DNA from 4 places in the Lysinibacillus sp. genome. Region 4 is predicted to be linked to each of the others. Evidence: predicted binding sites of a transcription regulator. Region 4 holds the regulator's gene; each other region holds the start of a gene.

Region 1 (8,249 bases), on a different contig from region 4:
AGCTAAATGTTCTGGTGTCTATTCCCATGTCATTACCGATTTAACGGTAGATTTAGTGCGGGGCTTTAGTGATTTATTTACCGCTCCTCATTCTCGCCATACGTCTGTGTCAATTGACGATGTACGCAATCATCCAGATTTACGCTTATTATCTTATTCGGAGGATGCAGGGGTATTTATCGTACAATCAAAAGATAATAAAAACATTATGATTACAGGTCACCTGGAATATGATGCCACAACACTAGCCGATGAATACAGTCGTGATGTGGCTAAGGGCCTTGATATCGCCGTTCCCGTAAACTACTTTCCAAACGATGATCCAACTAAAGAGCCTATTAATACATGGCGTGCCCACACCCATTTATTATTCTCGAACTGGTTGAACTATTATGTATACCAAGAAACACCATATGAATGGGATTTTGTTGACGAAATTGAGTATCATATTTGATTCAAATAAAAAGTCTAATTTCTTGCTAATTTAAAAGAAATTAGACTTTTTGATTGTCATTGCTTGTTTCTGCTTTGGGCATTTCGCTCGTTTCAGCTTTCGCTTTGCGATTGCGAATAATCGCCACAATTAGTAAAAGGATCGGTAATAGAATGGTGATGAAAAAAGAAAAGATTGGCCAAATTTCATTATTATATTTGTTCGAATGGACAATGTTTGGGTGAACTATTTGAGAAAGCCCAATAACAATTAGCCCCATCGGTATAATGAGAGGCCGATGATCCTTGATTTTTAAAATCTGGGCAAGGCCGACAACGGTCGTATAGAAATACATAAAAGTTCGAATATAAATGGATGAGATCCACATAAAGGCCATTATAATCTCAATCCGCTGCAAAAAATTCCCTATCGATATTCTTTGTGCTAAGGCATAGCTTGGAAAGGTTCTAGAAGCCGTATTTTCAGGACCTAGTACAAGAATTGATAGCACAATCAATGTCACTAAAACAAATCCACCTAAGATGGTCCCAATATAAAACCCTTTCTGCGCGGATTGCTGTACATTAACCGCAGCAGGGTAAAGCATTAATAACACAATTAATGGAAAGGAAAAAATACTCATAAAACGAATAATACTATAAAACATTGATGATTTTGTTGCCTCGAGTACAGGTTGAATATTTTCAAACGTAATCTGAGGGGTAATACAGACAACAAAAAAAAATAAAAATAAAGACAAATAACGGAAAGAGGATTTCTGCAGACCGCGCAAAAGTTTCAATGCCTAAATAGGCAGCATACATAATGATAATAATAAACAGCAAGGCAATCGCCATGGTCGGTGTTTCCGGCATCACTTCTGTTTTCATGAATATCCCGATAAAATAGAGTAATTCTCCAGCGGAAAGAAAGGTTAGAATCAGGAAACAAATGGCTGTGAATTTCCCCAAAAAGGGTCCGAGTATTTTTTCGTTTGCCTCAATAAAATTAAGAGAAGGTGTTTGGTTGGCTAGCGTCATAAATAATTTAATAACCAGTAAACTGAGGATGACCCCAATGCTGGCAGCAATCCACGAATCTTGCTTAGCGGCACTTGTGATGCTAGCGGGAATAATTAAAATAGCTGTACCGATTGAATAAAGGAGGGTAATAATTGTAAACTGTCTTGAGCTAATGATTTCCTTTTCCATCGAATCCCTTCCTTTTTTAGTCATTCTCTCTATTTGCTTAATGACAAAATATAATCTCTAATCGGTGTAAATATAAATGTTATTAAATCTAATGGGCTCGGAATATGGATTTTAAGGGCAATTGCCATATTTAAAGCCGTACCAATAAGTAACAAAATGGAGAACACAACAATGCCCTTTGTATCCTGTTGTTTTTTTAGTTTTGGAATAAAAATAATGCCTACGATGACCGAGATGATCAAGATCGCAACGGCTAGAACCACTTCGTTACTCCTCCTTTGGTTTGTTTAGTAATGAGTTTTGCATTGTACCTAAGCCTTGCGTTTTCACCTTCACATGAACATGAATCGGCAATTCTGGAAAGATAGTTGGCCAATCATTTTTGATTTGTTTCCACTGTTTTGCATCTGCCCGATGGAGTGTATCACCAAATCCTAGAACATCAACTTCATATTTTTGTTGTATTTTCTCTAATGCTTCTTCGATTCGCCCTTTGATACCTTGAGCTGTTTTTTGATTCACATAATCAATAGATTTAGGTTTTGAAAGGTCGATATCACATTCTACTTCTCCCACGTTCTGCTCCACTTCAATTTGAACATCGATTGCTGGCTCTCCATGTTGAAAGGAGCCTTTTACTTTTGTTTTGGAATGTGTGATTTCTGTAGATAAAGTACCTTTCTTCGGACAAGCGATGATTTCAATGGTACTTTTAATTTTGTCACTGAGAAAACTAACACTTTTACTTTCTTCCTCTGTCAGTAATCCGATGAATTTATCCTTTTTAAAGACAGCTAGACCTGCGTATTGTAATAAAACGGGTGTTTTGACGCGCTGAACATTGGCTTGATCGACGCCTAATTTTTTATCGCCGTGAATTTCAATCGCAGAAATTAATGCTCCTTTATCCTTACTACTTAATGTGTTAACTAATTCATCTATATTAATAGCGATTGTGGAGCCCCAAGCCTTTTCAGAAACCTCAAGTGAATTTAACATTTTATTAGCAGGCACCTTTTCGATGGGTGTTAGTACATTTAACACATCCTTTGCTGCAGCCTCATAAGACATAATGACATCGAAATCTTTTCGAAATTCATGATCCCTCGAAATTAAATCAAGTGATTCACTGATTCCTTCTTTTGCGAGCTCTTCTCCTAAGACGACTACTTGCAGATGAGCAAAATAGGGTTTCCGTGCTGCAAGTGTTGTCATTTTGCGAATAGCCTCAAAGATAGTCTCACCCCTCGCATGATAGCTAATAACAGGGGAGCGTTGTGTGGAGGCTTGTTTCATCGACACTTCACTAGGATCGACAATCTGCACAGTGACCTCATATGCATCGTCTATTTTATCTATTCCAAGTGCAACGACAATGGCTAATTCATTTAATTCACGCTTACTCCAGCAACCACTTAATAATAAAGTGAGGATGCAAAGTAAGCCGATCACTTTTATTTTCGCCATATTTAATTTCCTCATTTATTCAGTAGTGATTACCTCTTTTTTACATCTTTATATTGATGGCCTCTGACAATGTTTTTCTGGTTAACTAAACGAGGTCGTGTTAGTAACTTTCTACGTGGGAATAATAGAAAGGCATCTTTTTGATCCTTCAGGACTAACGGTGCAAAAGGGCTTAAATAAGGTACACCAAATGATCGAATACTACATAAATGTAGAATAATCAACATAATGCCAAACATTACACCAAATAAACCAAACATCGCAGCACAAATCATTAATGGAAACCGTAGCACACGAATAGTATTCGATAGGCCATAAGCAGGGAAGAGGAAACTACAAATGGCTGTTAAGGCGACAATGATGACCATTACAGCAGAAACAATGCCTGCTTCAACCGCTGCTTGACCAATAACTAAGGTACCTACAATCGACACAGCAGGACCGATTGTTCTTGGCATACGAAGTCCAGCTTCCCTCAAAACCTCAAAGGCAATCTCCATTATGAGTGCCTCTACTACAGCTGGGAAGGGGACGCCCTCCCTTTGCGATGCAATACTGATTAACATTGGTGTTGGCAGCATTTCTTGGTGAAAGGTTGTAATGGCTACATACAGTGATGGTGCTACTAATGCTAGACTAATACCAAAAAAGCGCAATATGCGGATCAGGGAGCTTATCATCCAATGCTGATAATAATCTTCTGCTGACTGTAAAAAAGATGTAAATAACGCTGGCACCACTAAGACAAAGGGTGTTCCATCTACTAAAATCGCTACTTTCCCATCTAATAATTCACCAGCAATGACATCGGGACGTTCGGAGTTGTAGATAGTTGGAAACATGGTATTTTTAGAATCCTGAATGAAATCCTCAATATAACCACTTTCCAATATGCCATCAATATTGATGCGGTCTAAACGAGCTAATACCTCTGCGACAATTTTGTCGTTCGCGATGCCATTAATATACATGACTGCTACATCTGTTTGTGTGACATCACCGATAATACGTGATTTAATCCAGAGGTTTGGACTTTTTATTTTACGACGGATTAGGGCTGTATTGGTACGAAGTGTTTCCGTAAAGGATTCCCTAGGTCCTCGTATAACCGATTCCGTCGATGGTTCTGTTACTGCTCGATCTTTCGCACTTCTTGTGCTGGTCACTATCCCTTCAGCAAAGCCATCTAATAATATAACCGTTTCACCATTGAGAATAGCTTGGTAGAGCGTTTTAAAGTGCTCAATATTTTTTACATCACCAACTGTTAAATAGGAATTTCGGACATATTCATTAATGGTTGTAATTTCAATATCTTGTTCTTCCTCAATGTTAGCCATCAGTTTATCAATAACAGAATCGGAAATGGTTGTTTTATCTGATAAACCATCAATCGATATAATGGCTAGGTGATGAGGTTCAGTTTCACCAATAGTAATTTTTCGTATAATGATGTCATTGCTATGACCGAGTGAGTTCTGAATGATTTTTAAATTTTTAGCAAGGGACGTGTATAACAAATCGTTCATAGTATGGGATGGGGAGGTATCAATATTGTTAGACGTGGACATGTGTTTTCCTCCTCAAATGGACGTTCATTACCATTAGAGTGGACAAATTTTTTACCAGATAAACGAAGAAGGCATGAAAATCTGCCATGGATTTCTACTGGATGTCTTCTCAGCTTCGGGTACCGCTAAAGATTACTTCAACGTAACAACCTTGGACCATGAAGCGAAATAAAAAACAATGTTTCCTTTCATATGCTGAAAGGAAACACTGCTTTATGTACGATAATCATATTGTAATTCATCTTTACTTGCATCAACGTCAACATGTAGATTGTGATCGTTAAAGAACCAGAGGTCTTTCTCTTCAATGTAATAGGTTACACCATCAATTTCTGTTTGAACACCTATAGCGATCGGTTCTTCACGAGTCATGCCAAGTGAAAAGCCTTCGTGAAAAGGACTAGAACCACCATAGCGTGCATAAAAGCGAATGGTATCACCTGATTCTACTTCCATTTCCTGCTTGAACCATTGTAGGGCTTCATCTGTTAATGCAATGTTCATTTCGAATGCTCCTCTCTTCCTACAGCCATTTTACCTTTGGCTCGGTGCCGTTTTTAATCCGTGAAATATTGGCACGGTGACGATAAATAATAAAAGTGAATAAAAAGGCTACCAAAATGCCTAATGCAAAGTCACCTGTAACAAAATAATAAACGATTGCATAAATAAGTGCTACTAAAGCGGCTATCATAGATGTTAAACTAACGATTTTAGTAATTTTTAATGTCACAATAAAGGCAATAAATAATAGGACAAACAGTGGCCATGAATAGCCTAATAAAACACCCGCAGAGGTTGCCACTGCCTTCCCACCACGGAAGTTGGCGAAAATCGGAAACATATGGCCGATTACGGCAACTAGGCCGAGTAGTAAAGGATGGAGCATACTGTCAGAGAAAATAGGAAGTGTCACGAGTAACACTGCGGCAGTTCCTTTTAAAACATCCATCACGGTCACCACGATACCCGCTTTTTTTCCTAACGTGCGGAAGGTATTGGTTGCACCTAGATTACCGCTCCCGTGTTCACGAATATCTGTGTTATAAAAAATTTTGCCTATCCATAATCCAGAAGGTATAGAGCCAATTAGATAAGCACATAAAATAATAAGTCCATTGATCATAGCTGGACTCCTTTCATTCATAGTCAATACTTGGTACTAATAGTTTGTAACAAGTATTTTACACTTTTTCTTGCTAATCTACAATGTTATGAAGGAGATTTCATTATGGGTCTTGAATTCAATTACCATAGGGTAGTCTTTTAGACATGAGAGGATCAGTTGTGGAAAAAAGCCTTTTTAAAAATATAGGCATAAAGGCAATTTTGTCAATCGTTCATTCCTTTGGTAGAATAGAAGTCTAACTTTATCCAGTTAATCGCGAGATACATCGTAGCACTTTCATCGCTCGAGATGGGAAGCCAAACAAATGGAAGTGAAACTAAATAGGCTACTATGCGTCAAACGATAATGGATAGTAGTAGCAGTCTGTCTTGCTTAAATTCCAAATTTAAGCAACTGTTGAAGATGTTTACTATAAAAAGAATCAAAACTGTGAGCAATTTTTAAAATTTTATTGGACCTGTCGCTAGCTATTGACAGGAAATGCTATTATTATTAGGATGAGAACATAAATAGAACATGTGTTTGTTTTTTGGAGGGGAATTTTTTTGACGAATAAACAGTCACCTAGCGTCTATAATGATGACGCTATACAAGTATTAGAAGGATTAGAAGCGGTACGCAAACGACCCGGCATGTATATCGGTTCGACGGATGGCCGTGGACTTCATCACCTTGTGTATGAAATCGTAGATAATGCGGTAGATGAAGCACTGGCTGGCTTTGGATCTCATATTATTGTCAAGATTCATCAGGATCAGAGTATCAGCGTGCGAGACTTTGGCCGTGGTATGCCAACAGGTATGCATAAAATGGGCAAACCAACCCCTGAAATTATTTTTACTGTGCTGCATGCAGGCGGTAAATTTGGACAAGGGGGCTATAAAACAAGTGGTGGCTTACATGGTGTAGGTTCTTCTGTAGTCAATGCACTCTCAACGTTTTTAGAGGTTACCATTCATCGTGACGGTAAAAAATATCGTCAGCGTTTTGAGAACGGTGGACATCCTGTTACAACGCTAGAAGAAATAGGACAAACAAAGCAAACAGGTACTCTTGTTCATTTCCTACCGGATGACAGTATTTTCTCTGTCACAAAATTCAATTATGATACGTTAGCAGAGCGTTTACGTGAGTCAGCCTTTTTACTAAAAGGGTTAAAAATTGAATTAATTGATGAGCGCGAGGAAGGCAAAAGTGATGTGTTCTTTTATGAGAATGGCATTGAAGCTTTCGTTGCGTATTTGAATGAGGAAAAAGACGTCCTTCATCCGGTGAAGTATGTAGAAGGTATCCAGGATGAAATCGAGGTAGAGTTCGCCTTCCAATATAATGATGGTTATTCGGAAACGATTTTATCCTTTGTTAATAATGTTCGTACACGTGACGGTGGAACACATGAAACAGGTGCGAAAGCAGCATTAACGCGTGTATTTAATGAATATGCACGAAAAATTGGCTTGTTAAAGGATAAGGATAAAAACCTTGAGGGGACTGATATTCGTGAAGGCTTAGCGGCCATCGTCTCTGTTCGTATTCCAGAGCATTTATTGCAATTTGAAGGACAAACAAAGGGCAAGCTTGGGACAAGTGAGGCTCGTTCTGCAGTAGATAGTGTAGTGTCTGAGCAAATTTTGTATGTACTAGAGGAAAATGCGGAGTTATCAGCTTCTCTTGTGCGTAAAGCCATTCGTGCGCAGCAAGTACGTGAAGCTGCTCGTAAAGCGCGTGAAGATGCACGAAACGGCAAGAAAAACAAAAAAGGTAGTACCATTCTGTCTGGTAAACTAACGCCTGCACAGTCTCGGAATGCCGCAAAAAATGAATTATACTTAGTCGAAGGTGATTCTGCTGGGGGCTCTGCGAAACAAGGGCGCGACCGTACATTCCAAGCGATTCTGCCACTGCGCGGGAAAGTCATTAACACGGAAAAAGCCAAGCTACAGGATATTATGAAAAATGAAGAAATCTCAACGATTATCCATGCGATTGGCGCAGGTGTTGGTACAGACTTTGCTGTAGAAGATTCCGCTTATAATAAAGTAGTAATCATGACCGATGCTGATACGGACGGAGCTCATATTCAAGTATTGCTATTAACGTTCTTCTATCGATATATGCGCCCACTTATTGAAGCAGGAAAAGTATATATCGCGCTACCACCACTTTATAAAGTTTCTAAGGGTACTGGAAAAAAAGAAGTCATTGAATATGCTTGGACAGAAAGCGATCTACAAAAGGCCATCAAAAAAGTTGGAAAGGGTTACATATTACAGCGTTATAAAGGTCTTGGAGAGATGAATGCAGACCAGCTTTGGGATACAACGATGAACCCTGAGACACGGACATTAATTCGTGTCACAATCGAGGATGGTGCACGTGCAGAGAGACGTGTCACGACGTTAATGGGTGATAAGGTAGAACCCCGTCGTAAATGGATC
Region 2 (8,249 bases), on a different contig from region 4:
ACCTACACCGCCACCAGTAGCAAAACCAAAGCCAATGCCCGTGCCACAACCAGCACCACAGCCACCAATGCATATCATGCCACAAATGCCTGTTGTACCACATTGCTCAAGTTGTCACCAGCCGATTTATCATCATCAAATGTGGTGGCCAATGCAGATGCAGCCACAGGTAGAGCATTATGCGATGCCACAGCCACCGATGTCCTATGATATGCCAGATCATAAGGTTGGGGGGATGGAAGACTTTTTAGAATCTACGTCACCGTTTTTCCCTACTCATAATGAGCAAATGAAACCACAATTTGATATGATGCCTAATATGAATATGGGGATGCCTGATATGAATATGGGCCAATCTTGTGGTTGTGGTAGCCAACCAATGCCGATGCCAATGCCAATGCCTGACATGAATATGGGTCAATCTTGTGGCTGTGGTACAAAACCAATGCCAATGCCAGACTGTGGTTGTCATAACCAACCAATGATGATGCCTAATTGGCAAATGGATCCTTGCCAATGTCAACCGCCGTGCCCATCAGGAGCAGGACCATGGATGTCACCGCACTATTTCCCAGGCGGGATGACGCCTTATCGATGGTGAAAAAGCGTATATAGTTGAAGAGGTAAAGCCAAATATTTGGAAATATAAGTATCAATCGAATAATTATTTTGTTAAACGAGCAAAGCAAGTGGAAATTGCGGAGAAGGTGAGAGCTATTCATCGCCAGTTAGGAAGATTGGAGCCTTCTCTCATTTTACCAATAGTCCAAAGTGATGATGAGCAATTAATTGTGCAAGTCTGGCAAGAGGGAAGTCATGGCGCTAACTTTGCACATAAAAAGGATCGTAAGGAATCTCTTAAATTATTAATTGCTTTACATGATACACATAAAAAAATTGCTTGGCAGCGAGTGCCGGGCTTGCATACCTACTCACAACTTTTAAAGTGGCAAATGCGTCATATGCGTTTTAAAAGTAGAAGAAATGAGTTTCGAGCATTTCTAACAAAAGAAGAAATAGATCAAATTTTGCACTACAGCGATAAATCGCTACAATTGATTGCGCTAGAGGATGTACCAGAAAAAGACATCACACTCTTACATGGGGATGTTGTCCATCATAATTTTTTATGGTGCTCTGATGGACAATTGCGTTTAATTGATTTTGATTTAGCACATCTTGGAGAAGCGGATGATGAATATATTTTATGGTTGCATCGGGTATTACCAGCTGTTGATTATGACCTTGCAAAGGTTTTTGCTGAATTACCGGAGCTGAAGCGATTGGATAAAAGAAAGCTCCATCGTTTGAAATATCCGAATGAATTATTACGTGAATGGCTTTTTGCAGTGGATTTACCATTAGAGCAACAGCTAGTATTTTTAGATTATTTAGTGCCATTTACAAAACGAGCCCTCACCTATTGGCCAAAACTGTGGTACGATATTGATAGATTTGTCAAGAAATGACCGTCATTTGGCGGTCATTTTTGTCTGAGAGCAACGCTTTTCATACTACTTTTTGTCGAGCATTCGTTCGCTATATGCTATAATCGAAGACGATGATTGTGAGGGATTATGGATGTATGATTATTTAAAAGGACAAATTACTCGTATTACACCAGAATATATTGTACTTGAACAACAGGGTATTGGCTGGCAACTTAATACCCCTAACCCGTTTGCGTTTCGAGCATCTGCTCTTGAACAACAGATATACGTTCATTTGCATGTTCGAGAAGATGCACAGGTTTTATATGGTTTCCCTAATCTAGATCAACGAGAACTGTTTAGAAAGCTAATTTTAGTATCTGGTATAGGACCAAAGGGGGCTCTAGCTATTCTAGCTACAGGCAACCCGCAACAGGTTATTAGTGCGATTGAACTGGAAGACGAGGCGTTTTTAGTAAAGTTCCCTGGAGTAGGGAAGAAAACAGCTCGTCAAATGATACTAGATTTAAAAGGTAAGCTAGGCTCTCTATTAGATACAATAGAGTTACCTAGTACAGAAGATGAGCTACCGTTATTTGGTGTCAATCCTTATAAACATGAACTAGAAGAAGCCATACTTGCCTTAATGGCACTTGGTTATTCTGAAAAGGAGCTCGAAAAAATTCGACCACAGCTTGAGGATAATGACAAGCTTGAGACGACAGATGCCTTTATGAAACAAGCACTGCAACTACTGTTAAAATTAAAATAAGAAAAGGAGGGAAGGTACATGTCTGAACGTATGATGGCAAGTGAGGCAGGAAGCTATGATGAGCAATTTGAATTATCTTTACGCCCACAAAGACTAGCACAGTATATCGGGCAGCATAAAGTAAAGGAAAATTTACAAATATTCATTGAAGCAGCAAAGCTTCGCCAAGAAAGTTTAGATCATGTGCTGTTATATGGGCCTCCAGGACTCGGGAAAACGACATTAGCAGCTGTTATCGCGAATGAGATGAATGTCAATGTCCGTATGACAAGTGGACCAGCGATTGAGCGTCCAGGAGATTTAGCAGCTATTTTAAGTTCACTAGAGCCTGGGGACGTTTTATTTATTGATGAAATTCATCGACTCCCCCGTGCCATTGAAGAAGTGTTATATCCAGCAATGGAGGACTTCTGTTTAGATATTGTGGTTGGGAAAGGTCCAGAAGCACGTTCAGTTCGACTTGATTTACCTCCCTTTACCCTTGTAGGTGCTACAACAAGAGCTGGCGCCTTATCTGCCCCTCTAAGAGACCGTTTTGGAGTTTTACTACGATTAGAATATTACGATGATCGTTCTCTTGCAGAAATTGTAGTGCGCAGTGCTCATTTATTTGAAGTGGAAATTGAGCAAGTAGCGGCAATGGAAATGGCGAGGCGTTCACGTGGAACCCCCCGAATAGCCAATCGTCTATTGAAACGAGTGCGAGATTATGCACAAGTGCTTGGAGATGGTATGATAACAGAGGGACTTGCACAGCAAGCGCTAGAACTGTTACAAGTCGATCCTAGGGGTCTTGATCATATTGATCATAAACTTGTCACGAACATGATTGAGCGCTTCCGAGGAGGTCCAGTGGGCTTAGATACACTTGCTGCATCAATTGGTGAGGAAAGGGTTACGATAGAGGATGTATATGAGCCCTATTTGATGCAAATTGGCCTAATTCAGCGTACACCACGTGGAAGAGTAGCCACACATTTAGCTTACGAACATTTTGGATATGAATATCCCCAACAAACATAATAGAAGGAAGTTTTTTTCATGCGTGTAGAAGATTTTGATTTTGAATTACCAGAGGAGCTCATTGCCCAAACACCATTAGCCGATCGTACAGCAAGTCGATTAATGGTCGTAACACCTGGTTCCAATAAAGTAGAGCACCACCATTTTGCTCATATTTTAGATGAGCTACATGCAGGAGACTGTCTTGTATTAAATGATACAAGAGTCTTACCTGCTCGCTTAATGGGCGTCAAAGAAGAAACAGGTGCACATATAGAAGTATTGCTATTGAAGCAATTAGCTGGTACAGATGAGTGGGAAACACTTGTAAAACCAGCGAAGCGTGTAAAGGTAGGGACAACTATCACATTTGGAGATGGTTTATTGTCAGCGACTTGTACGGGTGAGCTTGAACATGGCGGACGTACATTTGAATTTCATTACGATGGAATCTTTTATGAAATATTAGAACAGCTTGGTGAGATGCCGTTGCCTCCATATATTCGTGAAAAACTAGGGGACAAGGATCGTTACCAAACAGTTTATGCCAAAGAACGTGGCTCAGCTGCAGCGCCTACAGCAGGACTGCATTGGACAGAGCAATTATTAGAGCAAGTGAAAGCTAAAGGTGTAGAAGTAGTCTTTATCACATTACATGTAGGACTTGGTACTTTCCGTCCAGTGAGTGTAGATTCAATTGAAAACCATGAAATGCATGCTGAATTTTATAGTGTTACCGAACAAGCAGCAGACACAATTAATCGTGTAAAGCGTAACGGTGGTAAGGTAATAGCTGTTGGGACAACCTCTACACGAACATTAGAAACGATTGGCTCTAAATACGATGGCGAAGTGCGGGCTGAACAGGGTTGGACATCAATTTTCATTTATCCGGGCTACAACTTCACGGTGGTAGATGGGTTAATTACCAATTTCCATTTACCAAAATCAACGCTTGTCATGCTTGTTAGTACACTAGCCACACGCGAAACCATTTTAAGCGCCTATCAACAAGCTGTAGAGGAAAAATATCGCTTCTTCAGTTTTGGGGATGCGATGTTTATACGTCCGAAAAAATAATCGGGGATTAAATCGAAGTACTGTTTTTACTTCAGATAAGAGAGGATTTTTTATTTTATGACACAACCAGCAATTCGATATGAATTACTTCATACTTGTAAACAAACAGGAGCTCGTCTTGGTATCGTGCATACACCACATGGCTCCTTTGAAACACCAGCATTTATGCCTGTAGGGACACAAGCAACAGTTAAAACAATGTCCCCAGAAGAATTAAAAGAAATGAATGCAGGGATCATTTTGTCCAATACGTACCATTTATGGCTACGACCAGGTAATGATATTGTCAAGGAAGCAGGGGGACTTCATAAATTTATGAACTGGGATCGTCCAATTCTAACGGATTCAGGTGGTTTCCAAGTGTTCTCACTAAGCCAATTCCGTAAAATTGAAGAGGAAGGCGTTCATTTCCGTAACCATCTAAATGGAGATAAATTATTTTTAAGTCCAGAAAAAGCAATGGAAATTCAAAATGATTTAGGCTCTGACATTATGATGGCTTTCGATGAATGTCCACCATATCCTGCAACACATGAATACATGTTGCAATCAGTCGATCGTACAACTCGTTGGGCAAAACGCTGTAAAGAAGCACATAAGCGTCCAGAAGACCAAGGTTTATTTGGTATCATTCAAGGCGGGGAGTACGAGGATTTACGCCGCCGTTCGGCAGAAGCCTTAGTAGAATTAGACTTCCCAGGTTACGCAATTGGTGGTTTATCTGTTGGTGAGCCGAAAGATGTGATGAACAGAGTTTTAGAATTCACAACACCAATGATGCCTGAAAATAAACCACGTTATTTAATGGGGGTTGGCTCACCAGACTCTTTAATTGATGGAGCTATTCGTGGAATTGATATGTTTGACTGTGTACTGCCAACACGTATTGCACGTAATGGTACACTAATGACCTCTGAGGGACGTCTAGTAGTGAAAAATGCCAAATATGCACGTGACTTTGGCCCAATAGATCCAAACTGTGATTGCTATACATGTAAAAATTATTCTCGTGCCTACATTCGCCACCTTATTCGCACAGAAGAAACGTTTGGAATTCGTTTAACAACTTATCATAATTTACATTTCCTATTAAAATTGATGGAACAAGTACGTGAGGCAATTCGTCAAGACCGTCTTGGTGATTTCCGTGAGGAATTCTTTGAAAAATATGGCTTTAATGGCCCAAATGCGAAAAACTTTTAAGTAATTCGCTTTGGCGTAATAACGTCAACTAAGAGCTATAGTTAGGAAAAGTTATTCAAAACTTTGTAAAAAGTGAATATTTCTAGCAAAATATTGTCAATCATAGAAAAAATATTAGTAATTGAGAAAATTTTTGGGCATGTCCATCGCTTTTTGCAGGTGGAATAGTCTATACTAAAAAAGTGAGATTTAGAAAGGGGGCAAGATGTAGTATGGATCAATTAATAGGATTAGCACCAATATTATTAATGTTCGTTGCAATGTGGTTTATCTTAATCCGTCCAGCTAAAAAAAGACAGCAGCAAACTCAAAATATGCAAAATAGTTTGCAACGTGGAGATAAAGTCATTACAATTGGTGGTCTACATGGTGTCATCGATGCAATTGAGGACACTGCAGTGACATTAAAAATTGCTGACAATGTACGTGTGAAATTTGACCGTCAGGCAATTGGACGAGTTGTCAATGAAAATCAATGACAATAAGTAATTAAAGAAAAAGGCTTACAATAGGCAATAGCTATGTTGTAAGCCTTTTCTTATAATTGGAAAGCAGAAGGGACGCCGAACCTTCCTGCTTTCTTCGTATTATTTCATTGCGTAGTTAATTTATGAATTAACTCAGGACCTGTATCATGTCCATTTACAGTTATTCTACTTAGCGTAAATAAATCATCTCCCATTCTGACACTTTTATTTTGAATCACAAAGCCCATTTTAAAACCAGCCTCCTTTACTATTTGAATGGTAGCTGGAGATTGATTACCGTACGGATAGCTAATAGCGATAGGCTCATAGCCTAATTTTTCTTTAATTATTTGTCTTGAGTAAAGTAAATCATGACGAACTCTTTCTTCGAATTGTTGCTGACTTTCTAGTTGTCCATTTATATAGCTTGGACCGTAAATTGCCCCATATACTCTTCCATTTTTTGAAGTTAATTTATAATGAGAGTCCCATGTATGGCTTTGAATGGTTATATAATCTTGCATTTCATTTAATTGATCCCAATTCATCTTGGCAATTTCCTTTGGGTAGTCATTCTTTGTATGAACAATCCGGCTTGCAATCACAAAGATTTCTGCATGCATGTCATACTTTTTCAAAATAGGATAGGCTTTTTCGTAATTGCTGAGATAGCCATCATCGAATGTAATCAATATAGGCTTTTCAGGTAGTTTTATGTGATTATTGAAGTAATCGTACAATTCTTGCACTGAAATAGCATGATAACCCTCTGCTTTAAGTGCTTTTATTTGATTTTCAAAATTATTGGGTGAAATAACTGTATTGTTGTTTATATTCTCCGCTAAATGGTGGTACATAAGAACGGGTATTTTCTGTTCTTGGTATCCATGGATGGGAAAAGGATAAGTGAACAGAACTATATAAACAAAAACGACAACAATTATTTTCCTTGTCATGTTCTCACCTTGTTTGTTTTAAGTATTTGGCTCTTTATATTGTTTACCTTCTTTTAAGGACTATTCGTTGCAAATCACTTTTTTCAGTGACATCGGACTATAAACCTGTATAAAAAACAATGAGTAAGGTCACCTTGATAGTATGGGGGTGTTTCTATGGAAGAGTATTTCCATATTATTTTTAGAACTTGTTTTTTATATGTGTTTATCATCATTGTTTTTCGATTAATGGGCAAACGAGAAGTAGGAGAATTATCAGTCATTGATTTGGTTGTCTTTGTTTTAATTGCAGAGGTGGCTGCTTTTGCGCTAGATGATTATAAAAATCCTCTTTTTAATGCCATTCTACCTATTATCATCTTGCTTTTTATTCAAATATTAAGTGCCTTTTTATCGTTAAAGTTCAAGAGAATTCGTGACTTAGTCGATGGTGATCCAGCTTTATTAATAAAGGACGGTGTTATTTTAGAGAGTGAAATGCGAAAACACCGCTATAATTTAGATGATTTATGTCAGCAATTACGAGAAAATGGAATTGCCTCTGTGACAGATGTTGCATTTGCGTATTTAGAGCCTTCAGGCAATCTTTCGGTCTACAAAAAAGATGAAAAATCATTCGTGTATCCACTGATAATTGACGGTGATATTCAGGAAAGACATTTATTCACTATGCATAAAGATGTTGAATGGTTAATGGGTGAGCTAGCTAAAAATAATATTACAGATAGTGAAACTGTATTTTTTTGTATTTGGGAAGACAATAAGTTGCACATCCAATTAAAAGAAACTTAAACTTTTTTTGCTAATTTTCGGATGTAGCGGAAATCTGTTATCCGTAGCTGGTTGCTCACTAATAAAAAAGTAAAAAGTAAAAATAATGTAACACAGCTACTCAAAATAAATGGTAAGGACAATATTGGGATAAGGAAATACTGTGCTACGCATACGGCAATAAAGCAACTATATGGTACGATGAACATCCTAAAGCCAGCACGTAAATTTTTTCTTTGTCTAACAGTTGCGATGTGCAAGAAGGATGTTAATAAAACACCAAAGCCAATTGCTACAACGGCGCCTTTTTCCTGTATACCAGGTTGTGAGGCAAGTACAAACATTACAAATAGTTTACCCAGTCCACCATAGATGGAGTTCATCATAGCCGCTCGAGCTTCTCCAATCGCCTGCAAAATGGAATGCAGTGGGCTTTGGATATAATAAAAATAAAAAATAGGTGCTAAAATTTTTACGTACCCACGATTTTCTTCTAAATGGAAGAGCTTCATAGCCAATTCATCACCATGGACAAAGAAATACGTAGCTGCAAAGCAGCCTACTAAGG
Region 3 (7,988 bases), on a different contig from region 4:
TTTGCGCAAAGGCTGGCTGTAATGCCGTCATTAATTCTGATTTTAACTGGCTATCAATCGTATCTCGTGTAAATTCACGTTCCACATTACCACAAACATTTGTATAGAATAATAATGGATCAATAATTTTATACGAATATTCCCCATGACAGCGAATTGCGATGTCAATATCTAAGCCAATATTGCGATCAATCACACGGAAGGGAATCGGTGCAGGGGTTCCATATTTATTTCCAACAATTTCTTTCTTATTAAAATAATAAACTCGCTGATCTTTCGCAGGCTCTCCTCCAAATGTGAAACGCTTACCTATCTGCTTGAACGTTTCCATTATTCCCTGTGATAAGTCTGTGCCATACATAATCGAAGGTTCTGTTGATGTGTCATAGACATATTCCCCTGCTTCTGAAGAAAATTCTACAACTTTCCCCTGCTCTACAATCATCATACACTGCCCTTCATTGATAGCAATAATCGAACCATTGCTTATAATATTGTCATTCCCTTTATTTGATCCACGTTTCGAATTACGCTTCATTCCTTTTGTTACAAGGATATCTGCGGATAATGCCTCACAATAAAAATATTCACGCCATTGATCCTCTAAAACACCTGTTAATGCGCCAACCCCAGCTTTTAATAAACCCATATAATTCCCACCTTCAACTTGATATTTAACTTATTTTATCATCTACAAACACTATGTAATACGCATTATCGGACAAATTGTTTCATTTATCGTATGAAAGAGTAAAAAAACGAGAAGCTCCTATGATATGAATCATAAAGAACTATCCCGTTTCATTACGTCTTTTAAGCCAATGCTGCTACCGCAACAAGCACCCAAGCTACGATAAATAACATCCCACCAATAGGTGTAATCGCACCAAGTTTTTTCACACCTGTCACTGCTAGCACATATAAGCTACCAGAGAAGAAAATAATCCCTGTAAACATAAGATATCCAGCCCAAGAAAGCAGGCTAGTACTTCCTAAAAGAGACTCATTAGATAGAATCCCTAGCCCAATAATCCCTAAAGCATGGTACATATGATATTGCACAGCCGTTTCCCAAATGGCAGCATAATGAGGTGATGCAAATTTATCCTTCAGTGCATGTGCACCAAAAGCACCTAAAACAACACCTAGACACGCTAAAATCGCGCCTAACGCTAAAAACATTTCCATTCGTTGCTCTCCTATTTTGCCTCAACAGCAATTTCTTTATATTTGGCATCCCAAGCAGGATCAATTTTACTTAATGATACCGGACGCAATGTATCCTTATGCGCTAGAATATGTACGGATTGAGCAGTGGCTGCTACCGTGCCATCCTCATGTAAAATTTCATAGCCATAGGTTGTACGTAAACGGTCATGCTTTTCCACCCAAGTGCGCACAGTTGCCACCTGTCCATAATGCATCGCTGCCTTATACGAAATAGATAAATCCATTACTGGTGATACATAGCCATCTTTTTCTAAAGCGGCATACTCAAAGCCCGCATCACTTACAAGCTGTGTGCGTCCAATCTCCATCCAAATGATGTAGTTTGCATGGTACACCACACCCATTTGGTCGGTCTCTGCATACCGTATTTCAATCTGTTTCTCACTCACAAACATTTTCTTCACCTCGTCCTACATTATAGCGTAAAAGTGTTGATTTGGTGGGGTTTTTGCTCTAAGGAAATTGGAACGTAGAAAAATAGAGGGATGCTATTCTTGATATTTAAAATAAATATTAATTTTTCTAATATGAATTTTAAATCCATATAAACTCATATAAACACTTTTAAGTGGGGTACTATCTGGGGTACCGTGGGGTACCACTTTATGAATAATTAAATAAACGTGCACGAGCAGTTACAAAACAACCCTAAAAAACACCAGGTACTCATTCGAGCACCTGGTTTTAGTTTATAGCTTCTGGAACTTTATCGAAATCGAAACCTTTAAACGATACAATCTTAAAGAACCTGATGTATTTTCTCTAAATACTGTACTTTGCAGCACAGTCTAGGTTCCAACCACATCATATCTTGTTCTACTTTGGTAACGATTTGTTTAGCTATTTCTCTGAATGCAGTTTTTTCCTCTGGCTTGAATCCAAATTCTACATTTGCGAGTGGCTTATACTTACCGTTATTTAATCGTTTGCCCACCAACATCGTAAAAGGATTCTCTTTGTACCCAAAAATCACAACATCCGCAATTTTGAAATGTTTATATTTTAACCATTCATGTGAACGGTGATTTGTTTTGTATGTGGAATTACTTCGCTTTCCAACGATACCTTCCATACCTCTATCCTTTGTTAATTGAAAGATACTGCTACCGTTGCCCACAATTGATGGTGTGACAAGTAAACTATTTGATGGTTCAATCATTGATGAAAGGATTTCTTTGCGTTCCACTAACAGTTTATTTGTAAGAGTCTTATCAGTTGCCAGTACATCAAAAGTAATGAAAGTTCCCGAATGCGATAAAGTAGCCTGTTCGATCTTGTTTGTGTTTGTTAGTCGACCCCGAAAGCGAAGTCATCAAACACAGATACACCATTTCTTAACACTACTCCCTCACAATCAATGATTGCTTTATGTGACTGAATTTGAAGTTCAGGAAACTTAGCTGTCACATTGTTACCATGTCGAGTAAAAGCTTCAAGCCTATCTCCTTCTTTATGCAAAAGGATGCGCCAACCATCCCATTTTATATCGTAAATCCATTCCGGATTGTCATTAATTTCATCATTATTACCCATATGAAGTAACATTGGTTTAATTGGAGTAAATAACATTACCTATTCCCTCTCATATACCATTATCTCACGGTAAACAAGACAAAAATACATGTAAATCAAGGTACTGGTGGTAATCATTTAGATTGGTTCACTGGGAGATAATTATCTTTATCTAAAATTTTCACGATGGCCTCTATATTACTACTCTTCCTTGACTTTTTAATTTAAATGGTGTTTATTCAACAAACGGGCCATATTATTGAATAACATTCTTTTATGAAAGATTACCAAACACGCTTTGGGGCCTTTTTTATTCAACTAACGTCGCAGAATAGTTGTAGAAGGATTTATTTATTATTGGTAGAACTTATATATATTGGGTAAATTAGTAAAGGTGGTTTTTGATTTGAAAAAGATATTAATTGGGACTTTATTTATGAGTTTCTCGTTATTGTTAGCATCTTGTAATAATGATAAAAGTGGTACCGTCTTTAAAGGAGAGGGAGATAAATGGAGTGGAGAATTAATTACTTCATATGATTTTTGGGGAAATGAGAGGCAAAGTATAAGGGTTCAGTATAAGGGAGAAAAACTAGATGAACTCCAAGAAAATAATTTCTTTGTAGAAAGTCCCGATTTTTTAGGTTGGGGCATAGGTAACATAAGGTTAGATGATAAGGGGAATTATTTTAGTGGAGATGCCGTTGAACAAGAAACTAAAACACCTTCTTCTTCTAAAATAAACCTTATAATTGAAGGTGCTGAGTCTGAAATTATTACATTAAGTTCAAACTCTTAATAATAATGCAGCAGCTATCATAATCAATAGTAAAACAAGGATTTATTATGCATACAAAATAAATTTAATAAACGTTCCCAAACGTAAGATTTGGAAACACATTAAAAGGCCGCGAATGTTGTGAAATTAACGTTTCTTGGCTTTTTCTATAAGCATTTATATAGCTTTTTATGCAAAGGTTTATAAAGATAGCCCCAGTAAAACTTTTTGTAGAAAACGTTGTGTGTTCTGAATAAAAACCTGTATATAGAGACGTTGTAAAATTGTTCTCAATCCTCAACTTCAATTACTGGGATTTTAGATGAAATGATCTTCCACAATCGGGTGCAGTACCTTCTTTTATAAGAAATGTGTCTTATTCAGTTTAAGAGCTATATTGCTGAATAACTAATTGTAGAAATAATGGATATTTGAGATGATTATTATAAGTTTTAAAGGATAGTAAAAGGAACAGAGTTTTCAAAACTAAGGAGAGTGCTAACGAGATATGGAATTATATTCACATAAACCAGAAGCGTACGAATGCCCATTTTGTCGGGTAGTATCAGGTAAAGAAAAACCAAATAAGGGAACTAAACAAAGAGACATTATTTATCAGAATAAATATGTAACAGCGTTTATCGCAAGCAAGTGGTGGCCTAATAACATGGGGCATGTTATCGTTGTTCCTAACGAACACTTCGAGAATATATATGAGCTTCCAGCAGAAGTAGCTGCTGAAATTCATCGTGCTGCTCAATTGACAGCGTTTGCCATGAAAAATACATATGGTTGTGATGGAGTTTCTACTCGACAACATAATGAACCTGCTGGAAATCAAGATGTGTGGCATTATCATCTCCATGTCTATCCAAGGTATGAAAACGATAACCTATACCTAACCAAAGGTTATTACACTGAACCAGATGAACGCCCTTTCTATGCAGATAAGTTGCGTTCATGGATAAGTGAAAACTATTGCAATATCAACAATAGGTGAAATTTTTTTATACCGAAATCGGGCGCAATTCTGCAGCAAGAATTGTGCTTTTCCATGAAAAGGGCCATTTACTTGAATGGGTAATGTTGTAATTGAACTGGATATACTAAACCTAAATATAATTTAAGGTGATGGAAGTGAATAAAAGTAAACCTTTTCATTTGGTTCTATTTAGTATATTAATTTATGGTTTGTATTATGGAACAGTAAATGCAAAATCGAACAATACTCCTCCTTCCTTTGAGGAAAAGAATACTGAAGGCAAACAACTCACTCCTTTAGAAAGCCAGTTAATGTCTTTTATGACTGGTTTGATGGTAACCGAACCAAAAGAAGCTGTTGAATTGTGGATATCAGGTGTAAATAATCGAAGTGGTGCTGTTCAATATGCGATGTTGTCCCCTGCGCTTCGAAAGCAATCAAGAGTAAATTCGAGCAAACTCACTGGATAACAGGTCAGTCAAACCCTTCGGTTAGTAACTTTCGTTTTACTAAAGTAGAAAAGCTCAGCGAATCAAAAATACAGTACATCGTTAAATACGATTTATGGGCATCATATGGAGACTTTGGTGGTGGGGAGAAGATTATACTCGTGGAGAAGAATTTAGAACCATTTAAAGAGTATTGGTTTATTTCATCAATAACAACGAAATATAATCAATGGGAAGCATTTACCCCAGCCGAGACAGTTTTAAAATAGGACAATGAGGATAAAAAAACTATTTTGTAGAGTATTTCTTCCACAATCGGGCGCGATTGTTGAATATAACTTAAATGTTAAAAGAATTTGTTGTTATTTTTGTGTAAACCCCGTCCTCACTTAGACGGGGTTAAGCTTTATTGAAAGTTTTGTTTTGTATTATGACTTATCTCCTTTAAAATAGTTAAAAATTAGATTTTCAACTTGGGTTTTTAGAGCTTGTTTTGCGTATCGAAGTACTACATCTTCTCCAGGATTTTTCACCACAACATCGCTAAAATATTGGTCAATGTGAATCCACTTGACTACCTCTATTTTTTGTTTCGCTAACATGCGCTTTTTGTTGTAATAATCAGGCCTTATAACTTTTAATAGGTCATCAACTATTTGAATATAGACCTTAGCCATTTTCAGATTCCCTAGTGTATCGTAGTCATTCTGTAAAGACTTTACTGCCATATCCAATAGGATAAATTCATGTACATTTCTACGTTCATCAGGCTTAATCATCTGTATCTACCAATGATGCTTTTTGTATCTGATCAAAATTAATACGCTTTATTGATAAATCAGCATCTAAAAGTAGTTCTTTCCTACACAAATCTGTTCCTGTTATTTTTCCTATTTCATCATGTAGCTTGTTATGGTCCCACAGTGTTAATTTGATTAGTTTTCGCATCTTAAAAGCACGCTGGATAGTTTGCTCAATCTCTTCAAGCTCCCATTCAGTCAACTCACGCTTTTTATCAAAATACTGTTCCTTTTTCCACTTCTTAATCTCCACCAAATGCTCTGGTAGCATCATTGATGTCCATTTCATATTCCCACGATCATGTAGCATCACAAATCACTCTCCACTAATATTCAGTATCAAAAATACTTAAAATATCTAAGAAATGTACTTTATGAATGTTGTAGTACTTATCTTTAATATGGATTAGTTTTGTGTTTACATCCATTTTTGTGACTGTACCTTCTAGAGTTTCATCATGTTTATAGATACTAAAGACTTTGGTTTGTTTTTCTTCCATAGCTTCAGTTAACGCATTTGCGATTTCCTCTAAGTCGAATTCATCACGATCTGGGTGCTTAGGTTCCTTTTTCTTTGTAGGTGTTTTTGTTTTTGCCATTTTAACCTCTCCTTACAGAACATTCGTTTGTATACACCATAGAACATATGTTTGTATTTTGACAAGTATCAATTTGTGGAATGAATATTAAACCAAAATAAAATGAGTCCTGGGTTTACTTAGTTAATAAAATAACTAATCACATTGGTCTATTTTTCATAAAAATTTTTACTGACATGTTTTGGGTAATTTGGTATAGTCATATTTAGCCACACAAATAATATATAAAAGGGGAAATTATCACATGAAGAAAATAAGTTTTTCAACCAGTCTATTATTTTTTTGGGTGAAAGGAGCCGTAGAAGTTGATAACAGATTTGTAAAAACCAATTTATCAAACACAATTCTAGGATTTATTCCAGCAGGTAAAGATGAACAAAGTATACCTCTGAAGAATATTTCTGGATCAATGTTATCTTCAAAATATAATCTTAAAGCAATAATTATTGGATTATTTCTAGCTTTACTTGGACTTTCATCTATAGGCGAAAGTTTTTTCGGTGGTTTAATTTGGCTAATTATTGGTGTCGGAATTGCTGGTAGTGGCATTCAAACGATATTAAACATAGAGAAATCAGGAACACCATATTACATAAGTGTGCCATTTTTTGAAAAAGCAAAAATAAAGGAATTAAACCAATATATACACGCAGCTTTAGCTGAAGATACTGACAAAACAGATTTAAATTTATTCTTTGATAAAAAAGCTCAATAAGTAAAACAAAAAAAGCCCAGGCTCAAAATTAATTGAGCACCTGGGCCTTATTGTAATTTATGTATACATACATTTAATAAGACTCTTAAAAAAGGAAAATAGTTGTAATAATAAAATTTGAGGAGGGATTTAAGTGAAAAAAATAGCAATAGTCATTGCACTTGCTTTAGTAGTAGCTGTAGGAACATTTTATATATATACCAATATTATAGACTCAAGATATGAAAAAGAAGAATTCTTATATGGTTTTCCAGTACCAAAAGATGTGGAGATAATATCTAAAAGCAAAGTCGGTACATTAAGTTCATATATAATAACATGGGATAGTGTTTCTGGTAGAAAAATACCAATCGATTATAAACTTATTATAAGGAAGAATGGGTGGAAAATTGAAAAGGAAGGAGATGGAGAAATAGATGGAATTGCATACCATGCAGTTAAATATAAAAAAGATGGTGTTTTTATTGCAATGTATATCAGGGATCCAGATTCCTTATCTTTTACAGGCGGATCAGATAATTGAAAATAATGAAGAAGAATAAAAATAAATATAGACCAAGACGGCATTTAAGCTATCTTGGTCATTACATTTTAATTACTACGCTGTGCAATGATGATTTTTAGTCCTTCAAAATCGCCATTTGTCATTGTGCCATTTTCGAATTTCTCAAGCCATAATTTATCAATCACCTTTTTATCGACTGTTTGTTGAATGTAATCCCGTACTGCAGCTTTTGCGGTTGTACTAGTGAATTTCATTGTGTCATCATCCTTTTCTGTTGGTTTTCCTATTTCCATCGGCTTCATTGCTTCTTCAATTCGTTTCAAGAAACTATCCCATCGATTTTCTGCTAAAATACGATGTGGACAATATTTACCGTTCCAATCCTGATGCTTCTTAACTCGCTCAATGCCCCAACCAA
Region 4 (8,249 bases):
GAGATATTAAATTATTCTTTTTAATTGGACTCGTTCTTGGCACAATCAATACACTGTTAACACTATTTCTGGCGGCAGTTATCGGTATGATTGTGGGGGTTATCATTTTGTTCAAGCGTAAGCAAGGAAGAAAAACACCCTTCCCCTTTGGTCCGTCTATCGCCTTAGCAGCGATCATTGTTTATTTTTATGGTGATTCATTAATCAATTGGTATTTAGGTTTTTGGTAATTGTCAATCTTCAAGAATATGGAGGGAAGCAAGTGAAACCGGTTATTGGCATTACAGCCTTTGTGGAGGATGATTTATCCGTTCATTTAAATGCTGCTTACAGTCAAAGTATTATTGAGGCGGGAGGAATTCCGCTTATTATTCCTTTAGGTGTTGAGGAGGATGCGGCTCAAATTTTAGCTCTTACAGATGGTTTATTGTTATCGGGTGGCTATGATGTGCATCCATTTCTATTCGGAGCAGAGCCATCACCAAAGCTAGGGAAAATTCATCCAGCGAGGGATACAGTTGAACTAGCTTTAATTGAAGCTGCTTTTATACGAAAAATGCCTATTTTCGGTATTTGTCGTGGAATCCAAATTTTAAATGTCGCATTAGGTGGTACTTTATATCAGGACATTGATAGTGACCATTTTAGTACGAAGTTGCTTAAACATGCACAGCAATCAGGTCGAGCTGTAGCTACTCATTATGTACAGATTATTGCAGATAATTTATTAGCAACTATTTTAGAACAAGAGAAAGTTGCTGTAAATTCATTTCATCATCAGGCTGTGAATGTTCTAGCAGAGAAATTAAAAGTAGCAGCGAAATCAAGCGATGGTATTATCGAAGCGGTAGTTCATGAAGATTTACCATTTTGCTTGGCAGTTCAGTGGCATCCTGAGGAAATGGCCATAGCAGGAGAAGAGAACGCTATAAAATTATTTTCAGCATTTGTAGAGGCTAGCTTAAAGTTCAAAAAAGAAGCTTAGAAGGGCATAGAGTAAAGAATCCAATGCTAGTATGTGGATTCTTTTTTTGCGTAAAAAAGAGGATACATGCTCATAAGGAACATATAATCCTCGATACCTATTTTCGTAATTAATGCACACGACGGTAGAGACCAACAACTTGTCCTAAAATAGAAACTTGATCGACAATAATTGGCTCCATGGATGAATTTTCAGGCTGTAAACGGAAATGGTTTTTTTCTTTGAAAAAACGTTTTACAGTGGCTTCATCCTCAGCTGTCATAGCTACAACAATATCACCGTTATTGGCTGTTGCCTTTTGCTTCACAATGACTAAGTCCCCATCTAAAATTCCTGCTTCAATCATTGATTCCCCCATAATTTCAAGCATGAACAATTGATCTTCACTTGTGCCATACGTATCTGGTAGCGGGAAATACTCTTCAATGTTTTCAATAGCTGTAATAGGAGAACCGGCTGTAACCTTACCAACAAGTGGAACATGAATTACTTGTTGCTTTTGAATGGATTCTTCAGGCTCTAGAATTTCAATCGCACGTGGCTTTGTTGGATCTCGACGAATAAAGCCTTTTTGTTCTAATCGAGCTAGATGACCATGAACAGTGGAACTTGAAGCAAGTCCAACTGCTTCCCCGATTTCTCGTACTGATGGTGGATAGCCCTTAGCTCGTACCTCTTCTTTAATAAAAGCTAAAATATCCTCTTGTCTTTTTGAAACTTTTTTCATGAGTGCTCACCTCTTTTTTCTAATATCATTCTTCTTATTTGATAGTATAACAGAATGCGAACACGTATGCAAACATAGGTTCGAAAAGTGTTTGACAAAAACGTTTGTTCGCTTTATTATGAGAACATACATTCCGAACAAACATTCTACAAAAGGGGTTTTGAACATGACATGGTTAAAGAAAAACACACATATTTCAATCTTGATGGGAGTTTGTCTACTATTTGCAGGATATCTTTACATTACTGATCCAGGACACGTTAGTTACGCTGAAATTCAAATCGAACACGGGGATAGCTTATGGTCGTTAGCAGAGCAATACCGTGGTAAAATGAGTACTGAAGATTGGATTAAGCTTGTGAAAACAGAAAATGAGCTAGCGGATATTAAAATTGTGGCAGGAAAATCTCTAGTCATTCCTGTAGTGAGTAATCAGGCCGATCCCATCAATACCATTGAAATTGCGAGAAACGAACAATGATCAATAATCAACTGTCGGCTGTTGTCTATTGCCGTGTAAGTACTGAAAAGGAAACACAAAGCTCGTCTTTAGAGCGACAACAAGAAGAGTTACTGCGCTATGCAAAAGAGCAAGGTTATGAGGTGAAGGGCGTTTTTAAGGATAAGCACAGCGGCTACGATGTAGAACGTGAGGGCTTACTTGAAATGCTTGATTTCATTAAAGAAAAGGGGATTAACGCGCTTTTTGTACAAGATGAAACACGTTTAGGACGTGGAAATGCAAGGATGGCTGTGTTGCATTTGTTACAAAAATCAGCAACAGATGTTTTCTCTATGCGTGATGCAGGACCGGTGCAACTAAACGAAATGGACACGATGCTGCTTGAGATTTTAGCGATAGTAGAGGAATACCAGCGTAGAATACATAATGCTAAAATACGTAGAGGTATGCGCCGTGCTGTAGAGAATGGCTACCGTCCTGAAAACAATTTATCGAATCGAGGTAACCCGCATGGTCAGGAGCGTAAGGAACTACCTGTAGATGAAATTGTCAAGCTGCGTAAACGTGGATTTACCTTTGAAGAAATTTCTATAACGCTTAGAGGGTTAGGTTTTGAAGTTAGTAAAGCGACTGTCCATCGCAGATTTCAAGAACATCAAGAAAGATTAGCAGGAAAATGATATAGCCTGCTAATCTTTTTTTATCTTCTGTACTTCGCTATTAATAGGAAGATAAGCTTTCTATGCTTACGTTAGTAGGTAGTTTAAAAGGGTGTTCTTTATTAATTCGGTCATAAAACATAATGCCGTTTAGATGGTCGATTTCATGTTGGACAACAATTGCACCATAGCCCTGTAACTGCACGATGATTTCTTGTCCATTAATGTTATAACCTTTAACCTTAATACGTTCATATCTTGGCACAAAACCATGGACTGGTCGATTAACAGATAAACACCCTTCTCCCTCTGGTAAATAAATCATATTTACTGAATGACTGATTATTTTAGGGTTGATCAACATCATTTCATAGTCATCAAAAAATATAGCAAACATTCGTTTATCTACGCCAATTTGGTTAGCTGATAGTCCACTTCCAGGTCGAAGCTTATATTTTTTTGCTAGATTTGGATCTTGGCTATTTTTTAAATATTGCAGCATTGATAATAATGTATATTGGTCTTCTTTTGTCACAGGGATTGTCACTTCTTGTGTTTGTTTTCGTAATAATACGGAGTCCTCTTTTACGAAATCTTTCATAGTAATCATATAATTAGGATGAAATCTATTCATAGATAAACACCTCATCAATACGACTATTGAGGACTTTAGCAATTTTAAAAGCTAATTCAAGCGTCGGATCGTACTTATCATTTTCAATACAATTGATTGTTTGTCTGACAACCCCGCATTCCTTAGCAAGAGCAGCTTGTGTTATTCCTAATCTTTTTCTCAAAACTTTGATAATATTCTTCAGATTTACCCCTCCATTTTTGTCCGAAGTATTAGACATTATTATAGCGAAAATCTACAAGAAATGTCCAAGGGATTAGACATGTGGAGTGTTTTATTTTTCATACCAGTTGGCATTAAAATTTAGATTTAGCGCTTTCCCTAAATTAATACCGAATTGAATAAAGGCTCTACCACGTGCTGTAATGATATGGCCGTCTTGCACAAAGAGTTCGTCAGAATAATGTCGTAGATCAAAAATCCCTAACTGTCTTATTCCATCTAAAGGCAAACCAACCGTGTATTGTTTGTTTGCTAAAATTCCAGCCTTTGCTAATAAATAGGGGGAGCTAGAGATACTTGCGATAATGCCTTCTTTATCGTGGATTGCACGTATAAAATCGAATATTTCCTGTTCTTGTTGTAGGCAAGATATGTCCATGCATCCTGGCAATACAAGACTATCAATATCAGCTAAGTTCGCCTCGCTTATTAGAGAATCCACTACACAGCATAAACCCGATTCCCCGCGTATTGGTTCATTGTCTAAACCTAGGGTGATGATAGGTTTGCCACCTTGCATTAATATAGACAAGGCCACGCTTAATTCATATTCACTAAATTGAGGGTATAATAATACAGCCGTTTTCTTCATTCACACTCTCCTTTGTTCGTCCACTCTTCCTGCAAAATGGCGTAATAAAATTCATCCCACCAATCTTCACCATGCGGTATACATTTTTTAAAAAAACCTTCACGTCGCATACCTATCTTTTCCATGACCCTATATGAAGCGATATTTTCGGGCTGACATGTTGCAATTATTCTATGAAGCTTCATTTCGGTGAAGCCATAATCTAAAACAGCACGCGCCGCTTCAGAAGCAAACCCATGGTTCTGATAAAGAGGATTTAAAACCCATCCGATTTCATAGGTATGTTCACCAAAGTATCGGTGAAAAACAATATGACCGATCACCAATTGTTGCTCTCTTAAAACAATGGCAAAATGTTTGGCTTGTACATCACTGTTTTCTATTATAAATTTTCGTACCTGTTCTTCATCGAAAACGCCTTCAGGCATGTAATGCATCACCGTTTTATCTGACAAATAGCTATAAATAGCAGGAAAATCTTTTGCTTCAAAATTTCTGATAAGTAATCGTTGAGTTGTAATATTCACGTTCATTCCCCCAATATCTATCAATTTTTCCCTTTTACTATAGTTATACACCTCTAACATCTGGAAGTCATGTGAATAATAGCAAAGAGGTGTTATTAAGGGTTGGTATAACTGCATTTTAAGGGAAACCATGCTATACTTTGCATACTGAAGTCTTTAAGATAGGTATTGAAAGGTGTGTAACAATGTTATCAAAAGAAAAAATTAATCGAATTAATGAACTTTCTGCCAAAGCAAAAAGTGGACAATTAACAGAGGAAGAGGCAAAGGAGCGAACAGCGCTTCGTAAGGAGTACTTAGATACGTTCCGAGCAACAATGCGCGATACGATTGAAAATGTAAAAGTGGTGGATGTAGAAGGTAATGATGTCACACCAGAGAAGGTTAGACAAGCGAAAAAAAATAAATTTCTAAATTAATGTGACACAATTCAATAAAGTATGTATGAAAAACCAAATAGTATAACAAAAGCATTGTTTTCTACAGCAATGTTGACTAAACTGTAAAAGAACAATATATAGGACGAGAAAGGATGTCACAATATAATGACTCAACATGCGGATCTATTAGCAATTAATGCTATCCGAACTTTGTCAATCGACGCTATTGAAAAAGCAAATTCTGGTCACCCAGGTTTACCGATGGGGGCAGCGCCAATGGCTTATACGCTATGGACAAAACAATTACGCCATAATCCAGCCAATCCAAAATGGTATAACCGTGATCGTTTTGTACTGTCAGCTGGTCATGGTTCAATGCTTCTATACAGCTTACTTCATCTTGGAGGCTATGGTTTACCAATGGAAGAAATTCAAAATTTCCGCCAATGGGATTCATTAACACCAGGACATCCTGAATACGGTCATACAGTAGGTGTAGAGGCAACAACTGGTCCTCTTGGTCAAGGGATTGCTATGACTGTTGGTATGGCAATGGCTGAGCGTCATTTAGCGGCTACTTACAATAAACCAGGTCATGACATCGTTGACCACTACACATTTGCACTATGTGGTGATGGTGACTTAATGGAAGGTGTAGCTGCTGAAGCTATTTCATTAGCAGGCCACTTAAAACTTGAAAAATTAATCGTGCTTTACGATTCTAATGATATTTCTTTGGATGGTGACTTAGAAAAGTCATTCTCAGAAAACGTGCAAAAACGTTTTGAATCTTATGGTTGGAATTACTTAAAAGTAGCAGATGGTACAGATGTTGATGCGATTAATGCTGCCATTGAAGAAGCGAAAAAATCAACTGGCAAACCAACATTAATTGAAGTAAAAACGGTTATTGGTTTTGGTTCTCCAAATAAATCTGGTAAAGCAGATTCTCACGGTGCACCACTAGGTACAGATGAAGTTGTTTTAACGAAAGCTGCCTATGAGTGGGCTCACGAACCGTTCAAGATTCCTGCAGAAGTATATGATACATTTACTGCTGCTGCTGAAGTGCAAGGAGCACAACCAGAGGAAGCTTGGAATGCTAAATTTGCAGCATATAAAGAAGAATTCCCAGAGTTAGCAGCTCAATTTGAAAAAGCAATGAATGGTGAATTACCAGAGGATTTTGCTTCTGAATTACCAGTATATGAGGCAGGTAAATCAGTAGCAACGCGTTCTTCATCTGGTGATGCGATCAATGCCATCGCAAAGAAAACACCATCTTTCTTTGGGGGTTCAGCTGACCTTGCCGGCTCTAATAAAACAACAATGAAGGGCGCTGGTGACTTCTCAGCAGACGATTATGCAGGTCGCAACATCTGGTTCGGTGTTCGTGAATTTGCAATGGGTGCTGCTATGAACGGTATGGCACTTCACGGTGGTTTAAATGTATTTGGTGGTACGTTCTTCGTGTTCTCAGATTACGTTCGTCCAGCAGTGCGCCTATCTGCATTAATGGGTCTTCCTGTAACATATGTATTTACACATGACTCAATTGCAGTAGGGGAAGATGGTCCAACTCATGAACCAATCGAACACCTTGCATCATTACGTGCAATGCCAAATCTATCTGTTATTCGTCCTGCAGATGCAAACGAATCAGCAGTCGCTTGGGAACTTGCAGTAGCTTCTGAAAGAACACCAACAGTTTTAGTATTATCACGTCAAAACTTACCAGTACTTGACGCTTCTATTGAAACAGTACGTGAAGGTGTGACAAAAGGTGCTTATACAGTGTCTCCTGCTACAAAAGAAGTTGCAGATGCGATTTTAATCGCAACAGGCTCAGAGGTTTCACTTGCTGTTGAAGCACAAAAAGCATTAAAAGCTGAAGGAATGGATGTAGCTGTTGTTTCAATGCCATCTATGGATCGCTTTGAAAAACAAGATGCAGCTTACAAAGAATCTGTTCTACCAAAAGCTGTGACAAAACGTCTTGCGATTGAAATGGGTGCATCATTCGGCTGGCATAAGTATACTGGCTTTGAAGGTGATGTGCTTGCTATCGATAAATTTGGCGCATCAGCACCAGGTGAAGTAGTAATGGAAAAATACGGCTTCACGGTAGAAAATGTCGTAGCAAAAGTAAAAGCATTATAAAAGAAACAATGAATACCGCAACACTCAGTGAGCTTCTTTCTCTAATGAGTGTTGCGGTTCTTTTCTTTTTTTATAGCTTTTTAGTACCGTAATGTATAAAGCCAAGAATTGAGTGACTATAATACCCATGAAAAGGATAAAATCCTTTGTACTACCACCAATTCCTAATTCATCTACGATAATGGCAGAAAACCAAAGAAGCTGACCAGAAACGATGACGGTTAAGCTGGCAAAAATAGCACATAACCAAATGGGTGTTTTTTTGATGCAAACCATAATGAGTAGCAAAATAGAGAACAGAAAAATCACAAGAAAGATAGGATCAAGTAAGGAAAACACATTGTTTGTGACAAAGTTATGATAGGTAAAACGATGATCCATAAAAGAAATGCCCCCCTTTTTACAAATATTAACGTATCTAATAAAAAAAGGTTCAATTTGTGAGTGGGGTAAAAAGAAGAGTGAGTAGTATATGATGTAATTGGTGCACGTCATCATGTAAGTGATCTACCAAAGTATCTCTAAAAGTATAAAAAACTGCATGCTAACATGCAGTCTTTTTATGTAGGAGGCTATTTAGCGAGCCCATTTTGAAAGGCGTAGACAACAGCTTGTGTGCGATCTTGCACTTCTAGCTTAGCCAAAATATTGCTTACATGCGTCTTTACCGTTTTTAAGGCTATATATAGCTCGTCGGCGATTTCCTGATTGGCTTTGCCCTGTGCCATCAGCAATAATACTTCCATTTCACGGTCAGTAAGTTGCTCGTAAAGGGGCGTATTATTACCGTGACGCATACGGTGCATCATTTTGGATGTTACCTCTGGCTCTAATACCGTTTCGCCACCTATTGTTTTACGGATAGCATCGGCAATTTGTTTTGCATTTGATGTTTTTAGA

What was found. The regulator LexA, encoded in region 4, represses DNA repair genes until DNA is damaged. The targets are predictions, from matches to a motif close to CGAACATATGTTCG.
Region 1: parE (DNA topoisomerase IV subunit B) is a predicted target of LexA. The motif match lies at 6,323-6,336, and genes of this name have one in related genera.
Region 2: ruvA (Holliday junction branch migration protein RuvA) is a predicted target of LexA. The motif match lies at 1,526-1,539, and genes of this name have one in related genera.
Region 3: RT445_RS17520 (YolD-like family protein) is a predicted target of LexA. The motif match lies at 6,391-6,404, and genes of this name have one in related genera.

Annotation. Positions count from the first base shown of each region.
Region 1 covers NZ_DAMDAY010000036.1:14,700-22,948, reverse strand. The annotation lists gene metA (homoserine O-acetyltransferase MetA) at 1-454, shown strand, start outside; partial or broken gene RT445_RS09955 (GerAB/ArcD/ProY family transporter) at 495-1,644, opposite strand; gene RT445_RS09950 (hypothetical protein) at 1,674-1,907, opposite strand; gene RT445_RS09945 (Ger(x)C family spore germination protein) at 1,912-3,111, opposite strand; gene RT445_RS09940 (spore germination protein) at 3,141-4,682, opposite strand; gene RT445_RS09935 (HesB/YadR/YfhF family protein) at 4,896-5,186, opposite strand; gene plsY (glycerol-3-phosphate 1-O-acyltransferase PlsY) at 5,206-5,808, opposite strand; gene parE (DNA topoisomerase IV subunit B) at 6,357-8,249, shown strand, end outside.
Region 2 covers NZ_DAMDAY010000058.1:929-9,177, forward strand. The annotation lists gene RT445_RS13100 (LysM peptidoglycan-binding domain-containing protein) at 1-601, shown strand, start outside; gene RT445_RS13105 (aminoglycoside phosphotransferase family protein) at 636-1,469, shown strand; gene ruvA (Holliday junction branch migration protein RuvA) at 1,582-2,202, shown strand; gene ruvB (Holliday junction branch migration DNA helicase RuvB) at 2,221-3,225, shown strand; gene queA (tRNA preQ1(34) S-adenosylmethionine ribosyltransferase-isomerase QueA) at 3,244-4,284, shown strand; gene tgt (tRNA guanosine(34) transglycosylase Tgt) at 4,342-5,487, shown strand; gene yajC (preprotein translocase subunit YajC) at 5,700-5,966, shown strand; gene RT445_RS13135 (polysaccharide deacetylase family protein) at 6,080-6,910, opposite strand; gene RT445_RS13140 (DUF421 domain-containing protein) at 7,067-7,702, shown strand; gene RT445_RS13145 (putative polysaccharide biosynthesis protein) at 7,699-8,249, opposite strand, start outside.
Region 3 covers NZ_DAMDAY010000095.1:9,117-17,104, reverse strand. The annotation lists partial or broken gene RT445_RS17570 (SPFH domain-containing protein) at 1-649, opposite strand, end outside; gene RT445_RS17565 (DUF423 domain-containing protein) at 814-1,188, opposite strand; gene RT445_RS17560 (acyl-CoA thioesterase) at 1,200-1,625, opposite strand; gene RT445_RS17555 (ATP-dependent DNA ligase) at 1,970-2,452, opposite strand; gene RT445_RS17550 (ATP-dependent DNA ligase) at 2,518-2,799, opposite strand; gene RT445_RS17545 (hypothetical protein) at 3,149-3,541, shown strand; gene RT445_RS17540 (HIT family protein) at 4,029-4,520, shown strand; gene RT445_RS17535 (hypothetical protein) at 4,658-4,972, shown strand; gene RT445_RS17530 (YhjD family protein) at 5,380-5,730, opposite strand; gene RT445_RS17525 (YolD-like family protein) at 5,723-6,061, opposite strand; gene RT445_RS17520 (YolD-like family protein) at 6,078-6,350, opposite strand; gene RT445_RS17515 (hypothetical protein) at 6,595-7,065, shown strand; gene RT445_RS17510 (hypothetical protein) at 7,199-7,588, shown strand; gene RT445_RS17505 (peptidoglycan recognition protein family protein) at 7,657-7,988, opposite strand, start outside.
Region 4 covers NZ_DAMDAY010000051.1:19,084-27,332, reverse strand. The annotation lists partial or broken gene RT445_RS12320 (prepilin peptidase) at 1-230, shown strand, start outside; gene RT445_RS12315 (gamma-glutamyl-gamma-aminobutyrate hydrolase family protein) at 263-985, shown strand; gene lexA (transcriptional repressor LexA) at 1,095-1,712, opposite strand; gene yneA (cell division suppressor protein YneA) at 1,879-2,193, shown strand; gene RT445_RS12300 (YneB family resolvase-like protein) at 2,190-2,855, shown strand; gene def (peptide deformylase) at 2,896-3,468, opposite strand; gene RT445_RS12290 (helix-turn-helix transcriptional regulator) at 3,461-3,652, opposite strand; gene RT445_RS12285 (DJ-1/PfpI family protein) at 3,743-4,282, opposite strand; gene RT445_RS12280 (GNAT family N-acetyltransferase) at 4,279-4,809, opposite strand; gene RT445_RS12275 (DUF896 domain-containing protein) at 4,995-5,228, shown strand; gene tkt (transketolase) at 5,355-7,349, shown strand; gene RT445_RS12265 (hypothetical protein) at 7,374-7,730, opposite strand; gene RT445_RS12260 (response regulator transcription factor) at 7,922-8,249, opposite strand, start outside.